DNA from 2 places in the Mesorhizobium sp. M1078 genome. Region 1 is predicted to be linked to the other one. Evidence: predicted binding sites of a transcription regulator. Region 1 holds the regulator's gene; the other holds the start of a gene.
What was found. The regulator LexA, encoded in region 1, represses DNA repair genes until DNA is damaged. The targets are predictions, from matches to a motif close to TGTTCNNNNTGTGTTCNG.
Positions count from the first base shown of each region.

Region 2: dnaE (DNA polymerase III subunit alpha) is a predicted target of LexA. The motif match lies at 6,520-6,537, and genes of this name have one in related genera.

Region 1 covers NZ_JAMYMP010000018.1:15,199-26,549, reverse strand. The annotation lists gene NKH38_RS21850 (molybdopterin molybdotransferase MoeA) at 1-729, shown strand, start outside; gene NKH38_RS21845 (hormone-sensitive lipase) at 775-1,605, opposite strand; gene NKH38_RS21840 (AMP-binding protein) at 1,772-3,397, shown strand; gene kynA (tryptophan 2,3-dioxygenase) at 3,394-4,230, shown strand; gene kynU (kynureninase) at 4,336-5,583, opposite strand; gene NKH38_RS21825 (GntR family transcriptional regulator) at 5,751-6,515, shown strand; gene lexA (transcriptional repressor LexA) at 6,721-7,503, shown strand; gene NKH38_RS21815 (ComEC/Rec2 family competence protein) at 7,497-9,953, opposite strand; gene NKH38_RS21810 (hypothetical protein) at 10,134-10,895, opposite strand; gene arr (NAD(+)--rifampin ADP-ribosyltransferase) at 11,115-11,351, opposite strand, start outside.
Region 2 covers NZ_JAMYMP010000002.1:375,684-387,034, reverse strand. The annotation lists gene NKH38_RS05995 (molybdopterin-binding protein) at 1-70, opposite strand, end outside; gene NKH38_RS05990 (cytochrome b/b6 domain-containing protein) at 72-947, opposite strand; gene NKH38_RS05985 (DUF1345 domain-containing protein) at 1,084-1,776, opposite strand; gene NKH38_RS05980 (YaiI/YqxD family protein) at 1,797-2,270, opposite strand; gene gfa (S-(hydroxymethyl)glutathione synthase) at 2,335-2,904, opposite strand; gene NKH38_RS05970 (S-(hydroxymethyl)glutathione dehydrogenase/class III alcohol dehydrogenase) at 3,027-4,154, opposite strand; gene NKH38_RS05965 (acetyl-CoA carboxylase biotin carboxylase subunit) at 4,391-6,403, shown strand; gene dnaE (DNA polymerase III subunit alpha) at 6,664-10,191, shown strand; gene NKH38_RS05955 (nuclear transport factor 2 family protein) at 10,361-10,759, shown strand; gene NKH38_RS05950 (potassium channel family protein) at 10,913-11,351, shown strand, end outside.

The sequences.
Region 1 (11,351 bases):
CTGGCGGCGTCGGCCAATCATCCCCGGTTGAACGTGGTGCAACGGCCGCTGGTCGCCATCATCGCCACCGGCGACGAATTGCTGCCACCGGGTAGCGAACCTGGCCCCGACCAGATCATCTCGTCCAACGCCTATGGCGTCGCTGCTGTGGCGCAGTCGGTCGGCGCTCGCGCGCTCGATCTCGGTATAGCGGCCGATCGCAAGGAAGCGATCGCGGCGCTGGTGAAAAAGGCGGTCGATGCGAAAGCCGACGTCATCGTCACGCTCGGCGGCGCCTCGGTCGGCGACCATGATCTCGTCCATGACGTGCTGACCGGCGAAGGCATGAACCTCGACTTCTGGAAGCTCGCCATGCGCCCGGGCAAGCCGCTGATGTTCGGGCGGCTGGGCGATATCAGGTGCATCGGCCTGCCCGGCAATCCGGTGGCGAGCCTGGTCTGCTCGCAATTGTTCCTGAAGCCGTTATTGGCGCAGCTCGGCGGCCGTCCCCACCGGCAGGACATCCGCCAGGCTCAGCTTGGCGCCGCGATGCCGGCCAATGATCTAAGGCAAGACTATGTGCGCGCCGTGGTCCGGGAAGAAGCCGGCGCATTGGTGGCGACGCCGTTCGGCATCCAGGATTCCTCGATGCTGAGAATGCTGGCCGACGCCACCGGCCTGATCGTGCGCGAGCCCTTCGCTCCGGCGGCAGAAGCAGGCGCTGCTTGCAGCGTTCTGATGTTGCGCTGAAGGTCGCGGATCCAAGCCGTTAATTCCAAGAGATAAGACTGGTTGTTACTCCGCCAGCAATGTCCGCGTCAGCGGATGTGTCGGATCGGCAAGCCCGTCGACGATGCTGAAATGATGCCGGTCCGGCTCGACCACTGTGCTGGTCGTGGCGCCGAGGCCGATCCAGATGTTGGCAAGCAGCGCATTCTGGCGCAGGAACTCCGCCCGCTCGCCGCCGCCAGCCCAGCAGGTGATGCGCGCGCCCTGCATGGGGCGCAGCAGAACCGGGCTTTCGGCCAGTGCTTCCGCTTCATCGATGGCCAGTGTCGCGTTCATCCTCGTCCGCATGATCGGCCGCAGATCATGAACCCCGGAGATCGAGACGACATTGCGTATGCGGCCGGCCACATCGGCGGCCAGAGGCGTCGTTGTCGTCACCATCCTGGAGGCGAGATGGCCGCCGGCGGAATGCCCGGTCAGGATCACCGGCCCGCCGACCATCGTCGCCGCCTTGCCGATCGCCGCCGCGATTTCCCTGACGATGCCGGAAATGCGTATGTCGGGACAAAGCGTGTAAGTCGGCATTGCCACGGCAAAGCCATTGGCAACCGCGCCGTTGGCCAGATGCGACCATGGCTTGTTGTCGAACGCCTTCCAGTAACCGCCATGGATGAAGACGACGAGCCCTTTGGGCATGACATCGGGAAGGAACAGATCGAGCCTGTTGCGCGGGCTGTCGCTATAGGCGATGTCGAGCTTGGCCCGACCGGACGCCGACATTGTGTCGCGAAAAGCCTGTGCCGGTGTGTCCCACGCGGCCGGCCAGCGATTGCTGCCGGCAATGTTGTCGCCGTTGGCGTAGGCATTGTCCCAATCGGCAACACGATGTTGGAGCATCTGCATCCCTCCCGGATGGCTTCAGTTCAGTCGACAGGAATGGCCGCCGAACAGGGCGGCGTCAATCCTGCGACCTAAAAACATTTTAGGCTTGAAACAAATTTCGACTGGTGCGATCCTGCGCCTTGTTCAGCCATGGGCGCGAGGCAGACAGGGGCAGCCGAAAATGCTTGGGCCATCAGCGCATATCGACACATTCACGCGCGACAACCTGCCGCCGCCGGAGCAATGGCCGGAGTTTTTGCTCGACGGCTTCGACTATCCCGACCACATAAATGCCGGCGTCGAATTGACCGACAGGCTGGTCGAAAAAGGGTTCGGCGACCACACCGCGCTGATCGGCAATGGCCGCCGCCGCACCTACAAGGAACTGTCCGACTGGACCAACAGGCTCGCCCATGCCCTGGTCGAGAATTATGGCGTCAAGCCGGGCAACCGGGTGCTGATCCGCTCGGCCAACAATCCGGCCATGGTCGCCTGCTGGCTGGCCGCCACCAAGGTTGGCGCGGTGGTCGTCAACACCATGCCGATGCTGCGCGCCGGCGAACTCGCCAAGATCGTCGACAAGGCGGAAATCACGGTTGCGCTTTGCGATACAAGGCTGATGGACGAGATGACCGCCTGCGCCAAGGGCAGTGCGTATCTCAAGCAGGTCATTGGCTTCGACGGCACGGCCAACCATGACGCGGAACTCGACCGCGCCGCCCTCGACAAGCCGGTCACCTTCACTGCCGTCAACACCGGCCGCGACGATGTCGCCCTGCTCGGCTTCACCTCCGGCACCACCGGCGTGCCGAAGGCGACGATGCATTTCCACCGCGACCTGCTGATCATCGCCGACGCCTATGCCCGCGAAATCCTGGAGGTGACGCCCGACGACATCTTCGTCGGCTCCCCGCCCCTTGCCTTTACCTTCGGTCTTGGCGGACTCGCCATCTTCCCGCTGCGCTTCGGCGCCGCGGCGACGCTGCTGGAACAGGCGACGCCACCCAACATGATCCACATCATCGAGACCTACAAAGCGACCATTTCCTTCACCGCTCCAACCGCCTATCGGGCCATGCTCAAGGCCATGGATCAAGGCGCTGACTTGTCCTCGCTGCGCGTCGCGGTTTCGGCGGGCGAGACGCTGCCGGCGCCTGTCTTCGAGGAATGGACTGAGAAGACCGGCAAGCCGATCCTCGATGGGATCGGCGCCACCGAGATGCTGCATATCTTCATCTCCAACCGCTTCGACGACATGAAGCCGGCCTCCACCGGCAAACCCGTCGGCGGCTATCAGGCACGCATCGTCGATGACGAGATGCGGGAGTTGCCGCGCGGCTCTACTGGCCGGCTGGCGGTGCGCGGCCCGACCGGCTGCCGCTACATGGCCGATGCCAGGCAAAAGGACTATGTCCGCGACGGCTGGAATCTCACCGGCGATACGTTCACGCAGGACGAGGATGGCTTCTTCCACTTCGCCGCGCGTTCCGACGACATGATCGTCAGCGCCGGCTACAACATCGCCGGCCCCGAGGTCGAAGCGGCGCTGCTCTCGCATCCCGACGTCGCCGAATGCGCGGTGACCGGCGCCGAGGACGGCGAACGCGGCCAGATCGTCGAGGCGCATATCGTGCTTGTGCAAGGCGTTTCGCCGGACGCATTGACCGTCAAACGCCTGCAGGACCACGTCAAGGCAACGATCGCGCCCTACAAATATCCGCGTTCGGTGAAGTTCATCGACGCCTTGCCCAAAACCCAGACCGGCAAGATCCAGCGCTTCCGGTTGCGCGCGGAGAAGATCAATTGATTAAGCCGCACGATCCGGCGTCCGATGGCGCGCAGATGTCGTTCAAGGAGCGGATGTCCTACAGCGACTATCTGCAGCTGGACAAGGTGCTCGATGCGCAGGCGCCGCTGTCTTCTGCCCATGACGAGATGCTGTTCATCATCCAGCATCAGACATCCGAATTGTGGATGAAACTGGCCCTCCACGAGATCGGCGCCGCGATCCGCTCGATCCGCGCCGACCGCCTCGAACCGAGCTTCAAGATGCTGTCGCGTGTCGCGCGCATCTTCGAGCAGCTCAACAATGCCTGGGACGTGCTGCGCACGATGACGCCAAGCGAATACACCGAGTTTCGCGACGCGCTCGGCCAATCCTCGGGCTTCCAGTCGTGGCAGTACCGCGCTATCGAGTTCATGGCCGGCAACCGCAACCTTGCCATGCTCGGGCCGCACAAGCACCGGCCCGACCTTACGGACAGGCTGGAAGCCATCCTGGCCACGCCGTCGCTCTATGACGAGGCGCTTCTGCTTTTGGCGCGCAATGGCTTCGACATCGGCGCCGACGCCAGTCGCACGGACTGGCGCGAGACGCGCGTCGAGAACGAAGAAGTGCTGGCTGCCTGGCAAACCGTCTACCGCGACCCGCAGCGCTACTGGATGCTCTACGAACTGGCCGAGAAGCTGGTCGACTTCGAGGATTATTTCCGCCGCTGGCGCTTCAACCACGTCACCACGGTCGAGCGCATCATCGGCTTGAAGCGCGGCACGGGCGGCACCTCAGGCGCCTCCTATCTGAAGAAGATGCTGGAGGTCGTGCTGTTTCCGGAGCTCTGGACGGTCCGCACCCGGCTCTAGAGCATTTCACCGTTTAACGGAAACGGCGAAATGCTCTAGCTCTTTGGTTGACGCAATTTCGGACGGAAAACCGCTTCACACTTTTCCTGAAATTGCTCTAGTTTCTCACGTAACCGCGGTCTTGACCGCGAAGCGGGCGTCCTGCCAGGCGCCGGTGCGCAGAATATCCTCCAGGACTTCGACCGCCTGCCAGACATCGCCATATCCGACATAGAGCGGCGTGAAGCCGAAACGGATGGTCGACGGCGCCCGGAAATCGCCGATCACGCCGCGCTCGATCAGCGCGCGCATCACCTGATAGCCATGCGGATGGAGGAACGACACCTGGCTGCCGCGCTGGCTGCCGTCGCGAGGACTTTCCAGTTCAAGCCCGTAGGCGCCGCATCTGGCTTCGACGAGCTGGATAAACAGGTCGGTCAGCGCGATGCTTTTTCTGCGCACCGCCGCCATATCGATGTCGTTCCAGATATCGAGCGCGCCCTTGAGCGCCCGCATCGACAGCACCGGCTGCGTTCCGCACAGGAAGCGGCGAATGCCGCTGCCGACGGCAAAGCCCTGCTCGAAGGCAAAGGGCCGCGCATGGCCCCACCAGCCGCTGAGCGGCTGGTGGGCATCGTCATGGTGGCGCTCGGCCGCGTAGATGAAGGCTGGCGAGCCCGGGCCGCCATTGAGGTATTTGTAGGTGCAGCCGACGGCGAAATCGGCATTGGCACGGTCGAGTTCGACCGGCAAGGCGCCGGCGGTGTGGCAGAGATCCCAGATGATCAGCGCGCCGGCGTCATGTGCCTTGCGCGTCAGCGCCGCCATGTCGCGCAACTGGCCGGATTTGTAGTTGACGTGGTTGACCAGGATGACGGCAACGCTGTCGTCGATCAGGTCCTCGATTGCGGCCGCGTCGACGCCCTCCAGCCGCAGCCGCGTTCCCGGCCGGGTCGAGGCGACGCCTTCGGCCATGTAGAGGTCGGTCGGGAAACTGTCGCCCTCGGCAACGATGACCGACCGATTCGGCCGCATGCCGAGCGCGGCGTGCAGCAACTTGTAGATGTTGATCGAGGTTGTGTCGCAGACCACCGTCTGCCCGTCAGCCGCGCCGATCAGTCGTCCGAGCTGATCTCCCAGTTCCACCGGCATGTTGAACCAGCCAGCGGTGTTCCAGGCGCGAATGAGGTCGTGCGCCCATTCCTGCGTGGCGGCCTGCTGCAATTCGCTGAAGACGGCTGGTGACGCGGCACCCAGCGAATTGCCGTCGAGATAAATTACGCCTTGCGGCAAGACAAAGCGTTCGCGCATGGAGCGCAGCGGATCGGCGGCATCCATTGCTTCGATTGTAGCGAGATCGGGTGTCGTGCTCATGATCCGGCGCCCCTCCATGGACAAACGCGCGCGGCGGAGCCTGCCGCCCAAACATGCCGGCGATCTTGAGTGGTCGCCCTTGAACTGTCAAACATTATATATAATTCACCCATTGAAAGGCTTTGATATATAATGATCCGCCGAGCGTTTATGACTGATGGATCACGATGCTGGATGACGAGCAGACCTCGAAGACGGAAGTGGCCTATCGCCTGCTCAGGCGCGATATTCTTGCGACCCGGCTGGCGCCTGCCGCGCCGTTGAAGCTGAGCACGTTGCGCAACACCTACGGCATCGGCTGGACGCCGTTGCGCGAAGCGCTGTCGCGGCTGGAGGCGGAACGGCTTGTGACCGCCATCAGCAACCGCGGGTTTGCGGTCGCTCCCGTCTCTCGGGCGGAGCTCGAGGATCTGGCGCGTGCGCGGCTGGTGGTCGAACTGCCCCTGCTGGTGGAATCGATCGAGAAAGGCGACCGTGAGTGGGAAGACGCGGTCGTTGCCGCCCACTATCGTCTCTCACGGTGCGGGTCTGTTCTCGACGATCCATCGGATGATGCGGTCGACGCGTGGTACGAAAAACACGATGCCTTCCATGCGGCGCTGCTCAGTGCCGCGACATCCAGCTGGCTGCTGCGCTTCAATGCAACGATTTCCGACCAATTGCATCGCCATCACCGCTTTCTGGGTCTGGCCCCCACGCTGCGCGCCGCCGCCGGCCGCACGGATGGGCACCGGAAGGCCGTGGCGGCCCTGCGCGACGCCGTGGCGATCGAACACCATACCGCCCTGATGGAAGCGGCCCTCGATCGCGACGTCGAACGTGCGAAAACTCTGATGACCGCTCACATCGGCTCCACGCTGCAGGTCTATGCCCAGAGCGAACCCGGCGCGGATGCTGCGCAGCCCCGTCCGAAAGGGAAGCGGCGATCGTAACCGACGACGCAGGGCACTTTGTCTTCGTTTCACCCCGTTGCTGGCAACTGGGCGCAGGCGGCGCTCGCAGCGCCGAACGTTACGCTGAACAAAACGTCAACACATTCATTAAACTTTAAAAGGTTGCGGAACACAACTGGAACAGATAGTGTTTGTTCTGGGTTTGTTTTTTCCGATTCTGGTTTCAGAACCCTTGGGGGCCGCGATGCTGACGCGCAAACAACATGAGCTTCTGATGTTCATCCATGAACGCCTGAAGGAGAGCGGAATCCCGCCGTCCTTCGACGAGATGAAGGAAGCGCTCGACCTCGCCTCCAAGTCCGGCATCCACCGACTGATCACAGCGCTTGAGGAGCGCGGTTTCATTCGCCGGCTGCCGAACCGGGCGCGCGCGCTGGAAGTGCTGCGGCTACCCGACTCGATCGCACCAGGCCTCAATGCGGCGAGGAAGTTTTCGCCGAGCGTCATTCAGGGCAGTCTTGGTCAAACCGGCCAAGGGCAAGGCGGCCAGGGACAAGGCGCGTTGGGCCAAGGCGGTCTCGGCCGCCAGATCAGGCCGGGCTCGCCGTCGCGTTCGATGTCGGCCGGCAATGACGATGCCGTTTCCGCGATTTCAATCCCGGTTATGGGACGCATCGCCGCCGGCGTGCCGATCGACGCCATCCAGCATCAGACCCATTCGATCTCGGTGCCGCCCGACATGATCATGGGCGGCGAACACTACGCGCTCGAGGTTAAGGGCGATTCGATGATCGAGGCCGGCATTTTCGATGGCGACACGGTCATCATCCGCAATGCCGACACAGCCAGCCCCGGCGAGATCGTGGTGGCGTTGGTCGACGATGAGGAAGCGACCCTGAAACGCTTCCGCCGCAAGGGCGCCTCGATCGCCCTGGAAGCCGCCAACCCGGCCTACGAGACCCGCATTTTTGGACCGGACAGGGTGAAGGTGCAGGGCAAGCTTGTCGGATTGATCCGGCGCTACTGAGCCGGCTTGGGTTTGTACTTTTCACGCTGGTTGTAAGGCGGCAGGCCGCGCGCTTCGCGGGAGAAGCGGCGTTGCTCGTGCCAGGGGCGATACGGCTTGTCGACGGCGAAGCGGATGGTTGGCGCTGCCGCTGCCGATTGCGGATCGAAGAAGACGGCGGCGCTGCCGTCGCGGGCCAGCTGTTTCTTAGTCACGACCAGCACCAGCGGGTCGCGGCACGGATTGTAGGCGGTGGCGTCATCGATGACGATCAGGCTCGCGAAGGCACAGGCCGGCCGCGCCGTCTTGCGGTCTTTCGCAAGCGCTACAATGGCTCCGGAAGGGTGCCGGGCGATACAGAGATCGCCGGTGCAATAGAAGGGCGAGCCGGGCGGCAGATCGAGCGGATCGAGATCGAACCGCGTATCTGTTGCCTCGAAAATCTCAGGTGGGATAATGGTTTCGGCCCGCAGCGCCCGTTTCCAATTGTCCGTGGTGAATTCGTTGGAGCGTTCGCGGTTGAGGGCGAGTTCGCCGCCACCGATCGGCATGGCCACCAGATGCGCATCCTCGGATATGAGCACGTCGGGCGTAAGCACCTGCGGCACCGTCAACAGGCCGGCCAGCGCGAAAGGCACGGCCGCCAACCTGAGCCAGGTGGTGGCCATGGTGGCGATGACGAGGGCGACCGCCACCAACAGCACCGAGCGGATGGAGATCAGCCCGACGGCGTCGACCGGCGAGCGCTCGGAAATCCAGGCCGATATAGCGATCATCGCCATCAGACCCTTGCCCATCACATAGAGGAGCGGCCCGTCGGCGCCGAACGGCATCGCCAGTGCGCTGAGCACGGCAAAGGGCATGACGATCAACGAAACAATCGGCATCACGGCCAGATTGGCGATCAGGCTGAGCGGCGACACACGCTGAAAATGCCAGATGGCGAACAGCAAGGTTGCACTGCCGGCGATGATCGAGGTCATGGCGAGGCCGCCCATGGCCAGCGCGAATTTTCGCGACAGGAAGCCGACGAAGGAGCGCTTTGCCAGCGGCGTTCTCACCTTGTCGGCGCGGTAATCGGCCCAGCCGGCATAGGCGCCGACAAGGGCGGCAGTGGCGGCAAACGACATCTGGAAGCTGGGACCGACCACCTCGTGCGGCGACACCAGGATGACGGCAATGGCGGAGATCGCCAGATTGCGCATGGTGAGTGCGGCGCGATCAAACAGCACGGCGACAAGCATGACCGCCAGCATGATGAAGCTGCGCTCGGCGGCAACCACGACGCCTGAAATAACGAGATAGGCGGCGATCGAGACAAGCGCTGCCGCGGCCGCATATTTCTTCACCGGCCGGCGCGAAGAGAAATCGGGAAACAGCGCAAAGGCGCCACGCAGCAACGCCATGATGGTGCCGGCAACCAGCGCCATGTGCAGGCCGGAGATGGAGATGATGTGGTATATGCCGGTGCGCCGCATCGCTTCGTTGACCTCGTCCGGGATGCCGGCGCGCACCCCGACAATCAACGCCGCGGCAATCTCGCCTTCGGCGCCGCCGATCTTGCCCCTGATATGGTCGGCAATGTTTTCGCGCGCGTTCTCGATTGCCGAGGAGAGCCGCGCGGCCAGCGGCGGCGGTCCCTGCGTAGCAATGGTTTTCGGATTCCCGAGAAAGAAGCCGCTGCCGCCGATACCGGTGAAATAGCTGTCGAAGGAGAAATCGTAGCTCTCCGGCCGCACCGGACCGGTCGGCGGCAACAGCCTGGCATAGCCGGTGATCAGGGAGCCGGCGGTCATATCGGCGGGAACGGTCCGCGCCGAGAGCCTGACCCGCTCCGGGGCGTAGCGCAACTCGGGGTAAGCGGTCGAAACCACGTCAAGCGTCAGCCTGATGCGCCCGCTCTCCATCTGTTCGAGACTGACGACGCGGCCGGTCAGCCGTGTCTGGATCTCGGAGCCGAGCATCTGCGTTCCGGCGCGCCAGGTCTCGACCTTGGCGGCGACGACGCCGAGCGCGCACAGCATCGCGGCCATGCAGAACAGATGCGTCCTCGGCCGAGGTCGCGTGGCGACAGCGCAACATGTCACCAGCACCACAATGGCGATTGGCTGCGCAAAGCCGGGCTCGCCGGCCAGCGAGAAATAAATGATGACGCCGGCCGCCAGGAAAACCGGCACCAGCAGGAAGGCGACGCCCCGGTCGAGCTCCGCGTTGGCGGCCGCGGCAAGGCTGCGGCGGAGCGCGGGCCATGACGGACGGCGAAGCCGTCTGCGCAGACGGGCGATAGATCCGGGCGCTGTGACTTGCGCCGGCAAGGCGTGACCGGGCAGCGCAGGCGCGACGCCGGGATGCGGCTCCGGCAGCGCGAGGGGCAGCGGCTCGGCATAGGGACTATCGGCAAACAGCGAGCGTTCGCTGACGCTTGCCTCGGCGCCTTCGCCTTCCTTCGTGCCCCGGCCACGTCCAGCCATCGGGTCTGCCCCTTGCGCCCCAGACCTCCCATGCTACATGAACGCGCAAAGTGCGAAAGTCCGTGTGTCGTGCGTTAGAATCAAACCCACCGCGCTTTCACTCCTCTCGAAAGTCCTGCAGCAAGGCGCGCCGTAAGTCCTCCTCAAGCATGAACACACCGACAACCCGGCGCTCAGTTGTCACGTTCCTGTGAACGAAACACTGAGAATGTAGTCCGCGTCGTGAAGGAAGCCGCGAAAATTGGAGGCGGCGAGGACCGCCCTTCTAGCAGCAGAGACGCCCGGGATATGTGCCCTTAGCTCGCCAATTGTGCTTTTTAGCGCTTTCAACGGGCCAGGAAGTATGTAGACTTTGGCATCCGGGTAGACCATGAGCATCTTGCGGAGATCAGACGTCGATCCGCGCACGCTATCGACCATACCGCCGAGAGTGTGGACATCTCCAGAGGCGAGGCCCCTGATTTGCTGAGTGTCGCCGTTGGACGCTCGCACCACCATAGGGTTTTGGAATTTCTGGAGCAAAAGTTCGACTAAGCTTTGCAGCATTGCATCGAGATGACGATCCGCTGCGTCACTCGCAAAGATGCCAGTTTGAACTTCAATGAAGTGCGCCTGATTTTTGGCCTCCAGAGCTTGCTCCTTAGCGACCTCTCTGCTTTGGACAAATTCCTGCCGGGTAAGTTGTAGCTCCTCACGCTGTAGGGCGAGTTCTCCCGATTGCACCATGGTGGCCACGGCCAGCCATAGAAACGCAGGAGGGGCGAAAACGCCGGTCAGCACAGCCGCGAAATCATTCAGGCTAAGTGGCGTCTTGAACTCAACATAGCCTCCCGACGCCAGCGCCCAAGCGACAAGCAGAACGTAGATTCCCGTCACGATCCAACCGCCGGCCACCCAGCGCGAGCCTTTTGCCTTCCTTGGCGTTTCTGACACTTCACTCATCTCACCCCCAATGACCAATTCCCTTGCTGTGGTCTCTGCCAAATGGCGTTGCACGGAGCTACAGGCTTTAGCTGAATTCACGGTGCCTTCGTGCCCCCGGCCACGTCCAGCCATCGGGTCTGCCCTTGCGCCCCAGACCTCCTATGCTACATGAACGCGCAAAGCGCGAAAGTCCGTGCGGTCGCGTCCACCGCGCCGGAATTGACTCGCCAAGGACGCTCAATCCTCAATCATATCCCGGCCCTCCGCCCTCAGGCGAGCAAGCCCATCGTGCATTGCCTTCAATTGTTCGGGTGTATGACCCTGCCATTCAGCGAGCTCCCCCAGGATGAGTAACGGATCACGGGAGCGGTAGGATTTCGTCGGATTACCGGGAAATTTTTTATCGGTCAGGTTAGGGTCATCCATGAAAAACCCCGTCGGCTTTACGATGTAAATCCTTTGACGACCGTCACC
Region 2 (11,351 bases), on a different contig from region 1:
ACATGATGCCGGAAACGCCGAGGCCGGCGCCCGTCAGGAACTTTCGGCGGCTGATCTGGAATTTGGCCATCTCACGCACTCCTCTCGGTGTCGCCATGCCTTGGCGGATCGGTGCGGTACCAGCCGGTGATGATCGAGCGCAGTTCGTTGATCGGGCCGGCGGCGAGGATCATCATCATATGGACGATGAAAAAGCCGACCAGCAGCACCATCACCGTGAAATGGATGGTGCGCGCCGTCTGCCTTCCGCCGAGCAGTTCGTTGAGCCAGGGCAGCACCGAGTTCATGCTCGGCGACATGGCAAGGCCGGTGATGATCATGAGTGGCAACAGCACGAACAGTACGCCGCCATAGGCCATTTTCTGCAGCGTGTTGTATTCGCGTGTGTGGTGGAACCTGAGCTTGGCGTGCTCGATGATGTCCTGCGGCAGCCGCTTGAGATCGTCAAGGCGCGGCGCCAGATCGCGGCGCAGATGGCCGTTGACCAGGCTGGCGACCAGCCAGACGACCAAGGTGGTTGTCAGTATCCAGGCGAAGAAGAAATGCACAACGCGGGCGGTGCCGAGATCGTAATAGGACGGGATTGTCGCCCAGGACGGGAAGGCACGCGACGTTTGCTGCCGGGCCGGGCCCGACCAGCCGAGCACGCCTGTGGTGTCGAAGCGATGGCCGAAGATTTCGGTATAGCCGCGCGGGCCGGTGGCGGTGTTTTCGGCGCCGATGGCAAAGACGGTGTTGTTGTACTCGAAGCCGGATTGCTTGCCGATGTAGAGCTGCGGCCGGGCATTGAAGATCTGCAGGCCGGACAAAAGCATGAAGAACAGCGAGATCGCCCACAGCCAGTGAGTCAGGCGGGTCCAGCGCGATTGCCGGTAGATCAGCGTCGCATCCTTCGTTGAGGCGGCATCGACGCCTGCGCCGGGCTGACTCATGGTAATGGTTTCCATCTTTTCCTCGCCTCCGGCTGCGCGATCCTGGGATGGCCGCGCTCGTCCTTGTCCTCCCAATACGTCGCTATCGAAAGCGATGTTTCATGCGGTCACGTTTTTATTACGGGCACGGGTTTATCGCGGGCACGGATACTCAATTGCCGAGGCTCACCGCGAGATTGACGACGGCGGCGACGATGACGGCGTTGAAGAAGAACGACAGGATCGAATGGACAAGCACCACGCGGCGCATATGCGAGGTCGTGATCGCGGTGTCGGCGGTCTGCGCGGTCATGCCGATCACCGTCGCGAAATAGAGAAAGTCCCAACCGTCCGGCCGTTTGCTGCCGGGAAAATCGAGGCCGCCGACCGGTATCTTCTTCTTGGTTTCGGTATCGATCGCGTCGCCGTCCATCCAGTAGACATGCGCATAGTGGAGGGCGGCCATGGCATGGATGGTGAACCAGCCAAGCGGGATCGACAGCATGGCGAAGCCGAGTTCGATGGGGTCGCGATCCTTGTGATTGATCAAAAGGAACAGCAGGACGATGGCCATGGCGACGATGCCGAGCGTGATGGCAAAGATGCCCAGCACTGGGAGGTCCAGTTCGCGCGCGTTCTTGCTGAGATAGCGGCCGGACAGCAGCGGCATCTTGGCGATGACGAGCGCGATGAAGACGACGAAGAAGGAATCGGCGGCAATCGAGATCGAATAAGCAAGCCGCGTGGAGACGGGGAGCGATCCAATCAAAGGGAATACCGCGGCAAATACGACCAGACCGACGGCTAGCGACACAAAGAACTGCTTGTGCCGCTGCAAGGGGATATTCGGCGATATGTCGGCCATACCCGACCTCGGATGGTGCTTCACGTCTGGTCGGGTGTGACGGATTTCAGGGCGCGCCGCAAGATACGGTCGAGCTCACCCAGGAAACGCGAGCGATCCTGTGGCGCAAAGCTGGCATTGTAGCCCTTGCTCTCGCCGGTTTCGCGCAGATGCTGCTTCAAATCGCGCATTGCAACCGCCATGCCGATGGTCTCCGGCGTGAACGGCCGGCCGGTTGGCCCAAGCACATGCGCGCCGAGCGCCACGGTGCGAGCGGCAAGCGGGATGTCGGCGGTGATCACGATGTCGTTGGGTTTTGCGTTCCCGACGATCCAATCGTCAGCGGCATCGGCGCTTTTAGAGACGACGACGTTGCGGATCATAGGATCGCGCGACGGACGCAGCCCGCCATTGGAGACGTAGGTGACGACCACGCCATGGCGCTCGGCGACCTTCTCGACCTCGGCTTTCACCGGGCAGGCGTCGGCGTCGACGTAGATGGCGGGTGCGGGCATTATCTCTCCAAAACGGACATGGGGCCGGCATGTTACCCGGCCCCATGCCAGAAATCTCGTACTGTCAGGCCGGCAGCGCGCCCGACTTCTTCGCCGTCCAGGTGGCTATGTAATCCATCAGGCCGGGGTTGAGACAGTCATAGGGTTCGAGGCCGATCGACTTCAACTGGCCGCGGATGCCGTCCATGCGCTTGGGGTCGACACCGGATTCGATGATCGACGAAACGAAAGCGGTGAAGCCCGGCGGTGACCAGCCGTCTTCCTGGAAGCGCTCGGGATGGATGAAGGACAGACCCTTGAACGGATGGTCGCGCTCGACCGGGCCGTGCATGTGGACGCCGCAACCGGTGCAGGCATGACGCTGGATCAACGCTGCCGGATCGACCACCTTCAGCTTGTCGCCATTCTCGGTGACGGTGACGTCGCCAGTGCCGGCGACCGCCACGACCGAGAACACCGCGCCGTCCGGTTTCCAGCATTTGGTGCAGCCGCAGGCATGGTTGTGGGCGATCTGGCCCTTGACCGTCACCTTCACCGGCTTGCTGGTGCAGGCGCAGACCAGCGTGCCGCCGGCAAAGCTTGCGCTCTCCTTTGGCAAGCCATTGTCGATTTTGGGATGCAGTTTCTCAGGCATTGTCTTCCTCCCTTGTTGAACCTGTGCAACTTCAGTCGCTGGCCCTTCGGTCGGCGGCTTGTTCTTCCTCCGTTTGGTGTGCGATCGGACGCAAAACCGGGCGCCACTTTTGCTGATCGCACTTAGTAAACGACGACGCTCCTGATCGACTTGCCCTCATGCATGAGATCAAAACCCTTGTTGATGTCCTCAAGCTTCAGCAAATGGGTGATCATCGGGTCGATCTGGATCTTGCCGTCCATGTACCAGTCGACGATTTTCGGCACGTCGGTGCGGCCGCGCGCGCCGCCGAAGGCGGTGCCCATCCAGGTGCGGCCGGTGACCAGCTGGAACGGCCGGGTCGAAATCTCCTGGCCGGCGCCGGCCACGCCGATGATAACCGACTTGCCCCAGCCGCGATGCGAGGCTTCCAGCGCCTGGCGCATCACCTTGGTGTTGCCGGTGCAGTCGAATGTGTAGTCGGCGCCGCCGATCTGGTCGGCGCCGCGCTTGGTCAGGTTGACGAGGTGAGGAACGATGTCGCCGTCGATCTCCTTCGGATTGACGAAATGCGTCATGCCGAAGCGCTCGCCCCATGCCTTCTTGTCGTTGTTGAGGTCGACACCGATGATCATGTCGGCGCCGGCGAGTTTCAGGCCCTGGATGACGTTGAGGCCGATGCCACCGAGACCAAAGACGACAGCAGTCGCGCCTTGCTCGACCTTCGCGGTGTTGATGACCGCGCCGATGCCGGTGGTGACGCCGCAACCAATGTAGCAGATCTTGTCGAAGGGCGCGTCCGGGTTGACCTTGGCGACGGCGATCTCGGGCAAAACGGTGAAATTGGAGAAGGTCGAACAGCCCATATAGTGGAAGATCTTGTCCTTGCCGATCGAGAAGCGCGACGAGCCGTCCGGCATCAGGCCCTGGCCCTGCGTGGCGCGGATGGCGGTGCACAAATTGGTCTTGCGCGACAGGCAGGACGGGCACTGCCGGCATTCCGGCGTGTAGAGCGGGATGACGTGGTCGCCCTTCTTGACCGAGGTGACGCCCTTGCCGACATCGACGACAACGCCAGCGCCTTCATGGCCGAGGATTGCCGGAAACAGACCTTCGGGATCGGCGCCCGACAAAGTGAACTCGTCGGTGTGGCAGATGCCGGTCGCCTTGATCTCGACCAGCACCTCGCCTTCGCGCGGTCCGTCGAGGTCGACCTCCATGATTTCCAACGGCTTTCCGGCGGCGACAGCGACAGCGGCGCGGGTTTTCATCAGGCAATTCCTCCCAAGGCGATTGGTCTTCAGGCTTTCAGGTTTTTATACTGTTTCAACACGATTTGGCGACCAAATATGGCGCAAATCTTGGCCCAGTCGTCGGCGAGCCCAACCTTCGCCCCTCGGCACGGGCCTGGCGGGCAGGGAGTGTCTTGATGGGTGCGCTGCCGGCGGTGCTTGAGCCCGGCTGCCGAAGCCCATAAGAAGGACGAAAGACCGAGGAAACGCCTTCGATGTTCACGAAAATCCTGATCGCCAATCGCGGCGAGATTGCTTGCCGCGTCATCAAGACGGCGCGCAGGATGGCGATTGCCACCGTCGCGGTCTATTCCGACGCCGATCGCGACGCCGTGCATGTCGAAATGGCCGAGGAGGCCGTGCATATCGGCCCATCGCCTGCCGCGCAGAGCTACCTCCTGCCCGAGAAGATTATCGCCGCCTGCAAAGAGACGGGCGCGCAGGCCGTGCATCCGGGTTATGGTTTTCTCTCCGAACGCGCCGCCTTCTGCGAGGCGCTGGAGGCCGAAGGCATTATCTTCATCGGTCCAAAACCCAAGGCAATCAAGGCGATGGGCGACAAGATCGAATCGAAGAAGTTCGCCAACGCGGCCAAGGTTTCGACCGTGCCAGGCTGGCTCGGCGTCATCGAAAACGGCGACCATGCCGAAACGATCGCCGGCGAGATCGGTTATCCCGTGATGATCAAGGCGTCGGCCGGCGGCGGCGGCAAGGGCATGCGCATCGCCTGGAGCCAGTCGGAAGTGCGCGACGGCTTTGACCGGGCGCGTTCGGAGGCCAAAAGCTCGTTCGGCGACGACCGCGTCTTCATCGAAAAGTTCGTCGTCGATCCGCGTCATATCGAAATCCAGGTGCTGGCCGATGCGCATGGCACCGCCCTCTATCTCGGCGAGCGCGAATGCTCGATCCAGCGTCGGAACCAGAAGGTGGCGGAAGAGGCGCCGTCGCCATTCCTCGATGCCAGGACGCGCAAGGCCATGGGCGAGCAGGCCGTGGCGCTGGCCAAGGCGGTCGACTACCAGAGCGCCGGCACCGTGGAGTTCATCGTCGATGCTGAAAAGAACTTCTATTTCCTTGAAATGAATACACGATTGCAGGTCGAGCATCCGGTGACGGAGCTTGTTACCGGCATCGACCTGGTCGAGCAGATGATCCGTGTCGCCGCCGGCGAGAAGCTGGCGATCAAGCAAAGCGACGTCACGCTAAACGGCTGGGCGGTGGAAAGCCGGCTCTATGCCGAGGATCCCTATCGCAATTTCCTGCCCTCGATCGGCCGGTTGACGCGCTACCGGCCGCCGGAGGAGGGCGCGTTCGGCGATGTTGTCATCCGCAACGACACCGGCGTCACCGAAGGCTCCGAGATTTCGATGTTCTATGATCCGATGGTGGCAAAACTCTGCACCTGGGCGCCGACGCGGCTGGCGGCAATCGATGCCATGTCGGAAGCGCTGGACAGTTTCGTCGTCGACGGCATCGAGCACAACATCCCGTTCCTGGCGGCGCTGATGCAGCATCCGCGCTGGCGCGAGGGGCGGATATCGACGGGCTTCATCGCCGAGGAATATCCTGACGGCTTCGCGCCGATCGTGCCCAATGGCGATGAAAAGGCAGTGCTGGCGGCGATCGCCACCGCGGTCGAGCTTCTGCGCCGCGACCGACTCGACCGGCTGGGCGGGCGGCTGGCGCCGCATTCGGGCGCACTCAAGCGCGATTGGGTGGTGAAGCTCGGCGACGACTATCTCCAGGCTTCGATCATCGAGGGCATGATCTCCATTCCGATGGAAATCGATCTGTCGGTCGATGGCGGCAAAGCGCTGACCGTGGCGTCCGACTGGCGGCCGGGCGACCTCATCTGGCGCGGCACTGTCGGTGCCCGCAAGGTCACGGCGCAGATCAGGCCGGCGCCGAACGGCCTGCGCATTGCCTGGAAAGGCATGTCGGTGACGGCGCGCGCCATGCTGCCGCGCACGGCTGAACTGGAAAGGCTGATGCCGGAAAAGGTGGCGCCGGACACGTCCAAGATGCTGCTTTGCCCGATGCCGGGCCTGGTCGTGTCGATCGCGGTTGCCGAGGGGCAGGAGGTCAAGGCCGGCGAGACGCTGGCCGTGGTCGAGGCGATGAAGATGGAAAACGTGTTGCGCGCCGACCGCGATCTTGTCGTGTCGAAGCTCAACGCCAAGCCGGGTGACAGCCTGGCTGTGGATGCGGTGATCATGGAGTTCGCCTAGAGATTGTTTGGAAATTCTACTCCGGCGGCCATCTGAAGGCGGTTTCTGCGCTTTCCGTGCTCACGGACCAATGGCCGCTGCGCTCCGGTTCTCGAAACCACCATCATATGACTCGCCAGAGCGAATTTCGAACAATCTCTGAGCCGTGCGGCTGGGTACGGAAGCCTGTGGTCGGTGGTCAATTGTGCTGGACTGGCATCGCCCGGTCCGGGACAATACATCTCCATCGACTCAAAGCCCTTCGAGCAATTTGAAACATCATGGCGGATGACAAACTTCCACGCGATCCCCTGAGGCGCGAAGCAGCGCTCGCTGCTGCGCGCCCGGAGGCGCCGGCGCGGCCGTTCATCCATCTGCGCGTGCATTCGGCGTATTCGCTGCTCGAGGGCGCCTTGCAGGTCGCCGCTGTCGTCGCCCATGCCGTCAAGGACGAGTGCCCGGCAATCGCCGTCACCGACACCAACAATCTGTTCGGCGCGCTGGAATTTGCCCAGAAAGCGGTGAAAGAGGGCATCCAGCCGATCATCGGCTGCCAGATCGATCTCGCCTTTTCAGGCGAGACCAGTGACGCACAGCGCGACCGCCGCCGCCACGGGCCGGAGATGAACGCCGTGGTGCTGCTCGCCGCCACCGAGGTTGGCTATAGCAACCTGGTCAGGCTGGTCAGCCAGGTCTATCTGGAGACGCCGCCGGGCGAGCCCGTGCATCTGACGTCAGCAATGCTGGAAGGCCATAGCGATGGCCTGATCTGCCTCAGCGGCGGGCCGCGCGGCCCGATCGGCCGGGCGCTGAAGGAGGATCGCCGAGATCTTGCCGAGACGCGGCTTTTGGCACTCAAGGCGCTGTTCGGCGACCGGCTCTATGTCGAACTGGACCGTGTTTCCGGTTATGACCGCGCTATCGAGAAATCATCGGTCGACCTTGCCTATATCCATGATCTGCCGCTGGTCGCCACCAATGAGGCGTTCTTCGCCGCCCGCGACGACTATGAAGCGCATGACGCGCTGATCGCCATTGCCGAAGGGTCCGTCGTTGCCGCCGACAACCGCCGCCGCCTGACATCGGACAATTTCCTGCGCAGCCAGGCCGATATGGCGCGGCTGTTCGCCGACCTGCCGGAAGCGATCGACAACACCGTCGAGATCGCGCTGCGCTGTTCCTATTATCCCAAGACCCGCAATCCGATCCTGCCACGCTTTACCGGCGGCGATGTCGCCGACAATGAGGTGGCGCTGAAAGCGGAGGCCGATGAGCTACGCCGGCAGGCGCATGAGGGGCTGGAGGCGCGGCTGGCTGCGCATGGGCCCACTTCCGGCTACACGGTCGAACAATACCGCGAGCGGCTCGATTTCGAACTCTCCATCATCGAGAAGATGAAGTTTCCCGGCTATTTCCTGATCGTCGCCGACTTCATCAAATGGGCCAAGGCGCAAGGCATTCCGGTCGGGCCGGGCCGTGGCTCGGGCGCCGGATCGCTGGTCGCTTATTCCACGACCATCACCGACATCGATCCGCTGCGCTTCTCGCTGCTGTTCGAGCGCTTCCTCAATCCCGACCGCGTGTCGATGCCCGACTTCGACATCGACTTCTGCCAGGACCGGCGCGAAGAGGTCATCCGCTACGTCCAGCAGAAATATGGCCGCGACCAGGTTGGGCAGATCATCACCTTCGGTACGCTGCAGGCGCGCGCGGTGCTGCGCGACGTCGGCCGCGTGCTGCAAATGCCTTACGGCCAAGTCGACAAGCTCTCCAAAATGGTGCCGCAGAACCCCGCCAATCCGGTCAAGCTGGCGGATGCCATCGCCAACGAGCCGCGCTTTGCCGAGGAGGCCGAGAAGGAGCCGATCGTGCAGACGCTGCTCGATATGGCGCAAAAGCTGGAAGGGCTCTACCGCCACGCTTCGACGCACGCCGCCGGCATCGTCATCGGCGACCGGCCCTTGTCGGAACTGGTGCCGATGTACCGCGATCCGCGCTCCGACATGCCGGTCACCCAGTTTAACATGAAATATGTCGAGCAGGCCGGGCTGGTAAAATTCGACTTCCTCGGCCTGAAGACGCTGACGGTGCTGGAGACGGCGGTGAAGCTGATCCGCCGGCGCGGCATCGAGATCGACCTGGCGACGATCCCGCTCGACGATCCTGAAACCTACGCCATGCTGTCGCGCGGCGAAGTGGTCGGTGTGTTCCAGGTGGAAAGTGCCGGCATGCGCAAGGCGCTGATCGGCATGCGGCCCGACTGCATCGAGGACATCATCGCGCTGGTGGCGCTCTACCGTCCCGGCCCGATGGAGAACATCCCGACCTACAACGCCAGAAAGCATGGCGAAGAGGAGATGGCATCGATCCATCCCAAGATCGACCATCTGGTGAAGGAGACGCAAGGCGTCATCGTCTACCAGGAACAGGTGATGCAGATCGCGCAGGAACTGTCGGGCTATTCGCTCGGCGAAGCCGATCTGCTGCGTCGCGCGATGGGCAAGAAGATCCGCGCCGAAATGGACAAGCAGCGCGAGCGTTTCGTCACCGGTGCGGTCGAACGCGGCGTCGGCAAGCCGCAGGCCGACTTCATCTTCGACCTTCTGGCCAAGTTCGCCGACTACGGCTTCAACAAATCGCACGCGGCCGCCTACGCCGTCGTGTCCTACCAGACCGCCTATCTCAAGGCGCATTACCCCGTCGAGTTCCTGGCGGCGTCGATGACGCTCGACATGGGCAATACCGACAAACTCGCCGATTTCCGCCAGGATGCGCTGCGTCTCGGCATCGAGGTGGTGGCGCCGTCGGTGATGACCAGCTTCCGCAATTTCGAGGTCGGCGAGAACCGCATTTACTATTCGCTGGCGGCCCTCAAGGGCGTCGGCGACGCTGCGGTCGAGCACATCGTCGCCATGCGCGGCGAAAAGCCGTTCAAGAATCTCGCCGATTTCTGTGAAAGGGTCGATCCCAAGATCGTCGGCAAGCGCGTCTTCGAAAGCCTGATCATGGCCGGCGCGCTCGACTGCTTCGGCCACGACCGCGCCCAGATGATGGCCGGCGTCGAACGGATGATGGGGCTGGCTTCGCTGGCGCAGCAGAATGCCATTTCGGGCCAGCACGACATTTTCGGCGCGTCGCTCGGCGCGCAGCAGCAGGCGCTCAATTTGCCGCAGACCGATCCGTGGCTTGCCGCCGACCGGCTGCACCGCGAATTCCAGGTCGTCGGCTTCTATCTCTCGGCGCATCCGCTCGACGAGTACAAGGCGGCCCTGCAGAAGATGCGGGTGCAGAACTGGGGAGAGTTCTCGGCCGCGGTCAAGCGTGGCGCCGCCGCCGGCCGGCTGGCCGGCACGGTCACCACCAAGCAGGAACGCAAGACCCGCACCGGCAACAAGATGGGCGTCATCGCCTTTTCCGACACTTCTGGCCAGTATGAAGCCGTGCTGTTTTCGGAAGGGTTGGCGCAGTATCGCGATCTGCTCGAGCCTGGACGTTCGGTGGTGATCACCGTTTCGGCCGAGGATAGGCCCGAAGGGGTCAATCTGCGCATCCAGACGGTGCAGTCGCTGGAGGATGAGGCCAGCCGCATCCAGAAGGCGCTGCGCATCTTCGTGCGCGATGCGGCTCCGATCGGCATGCTGGCCGGCCAGCTTGCGGTGAAGGGCGAGGGCCAGGTCAGCTTCGTGCTGATCAAGGAGGCCGGGCAAGGTGAGATCGAGATCGAATTGCCCAATCGCTACCGCATCTCGCCGCAGATCGCGTCGGCCATGCGCGCGGTGCCGGGGGTGGTCGAAGTCGAGCTCGTCTAGGCTGCCCTGATATACACGGCAGTCGCATCGACGTCGGCCAGTGCATGACGGCCTAAGAATGCTCTGGGCCTGACATTGCAGCCGATAGGGCCAGCGTGCGGGGCGTGGTTGAACTGACCTTCCTTTGAACCACATGCGTTGAGCAGAAACTTCACAGGAACGCACAATCATGCCCAGCCGCGAACGCGTCGAAGCCTTCCTCAAGGAGGTGGTCGAAGGCAGCCACGTCAAGGCGATCGCCGACTTCTACCATGACGATGCCACCATGCAGGAAAATCTCGGCGTCCCGCGGCGCGGCAAGGAAACACTGATGGCGCATGAGCAGGCAGCACTCGACCGGATCGAGAAGATGCACACCCATCCTGTCCAGACATTCCTGGTCGATGGCGACAATGTCGCCATCCGCTGGACCTTCGACCGTATCGACAAGGCCGGCACCGTGCGCCGGCTGGAAGAGGTGGCCCTGCAGCGCTGGCGTGGTGACCGGATTGCGGAGGAGCGGTTCGTCTACGACACCGCCTCGGCCTGGCGCCTCGTGGGGCCGGACGGCAAGGTGGTGGAGGGCTGACGATCACCGGGGCCACTAGATCATGATGAGATTTGGTTGAAATCTCATCATGATCTAACCCTTTGTTGGAGCATGATCTTTTCCGCAAACCGGCACCCACTTTTTGGGATCATGCTCTAGACGACCCCGGCTGGGACCGTTACGCACTTGGTGATGAAAGCAGCCGAGAAGGACGGATTGCAGCAAAGCTCAGCGATGGCGCGGCTGCGTGACAGGCTGCGCAAGCTCTATCACGGACGCACGCCGGCGGCGTTCCGGTTTCAACTGGTGGCGGTCATCATCGACCTCGCCATCATCGCCTTCTTCGTTGCCACGCCGGTGCTCCAGGACAAGCCGTCATTCCTGTGGCTCGACTATACCGTCGCGGCGCTGGTCGCCGCCGACCTGATTGCCCGACTGTTAGCCTCCAACGACATGTTGCGGCTGATGAAACAGCCGACATCCTGGGTCGATGTCTTCATCCTTTTGACGCTGCTGATGCCGACGGCGCTGGCAAATCTGGCGTTCCTGCGCATCCTGCGGCTATGGTCGCTGTCGCGCAGCGGGTCGCTGTGGCGGCATTTCGAAATGCGTGGCTTGAGGCCCTGGCGCG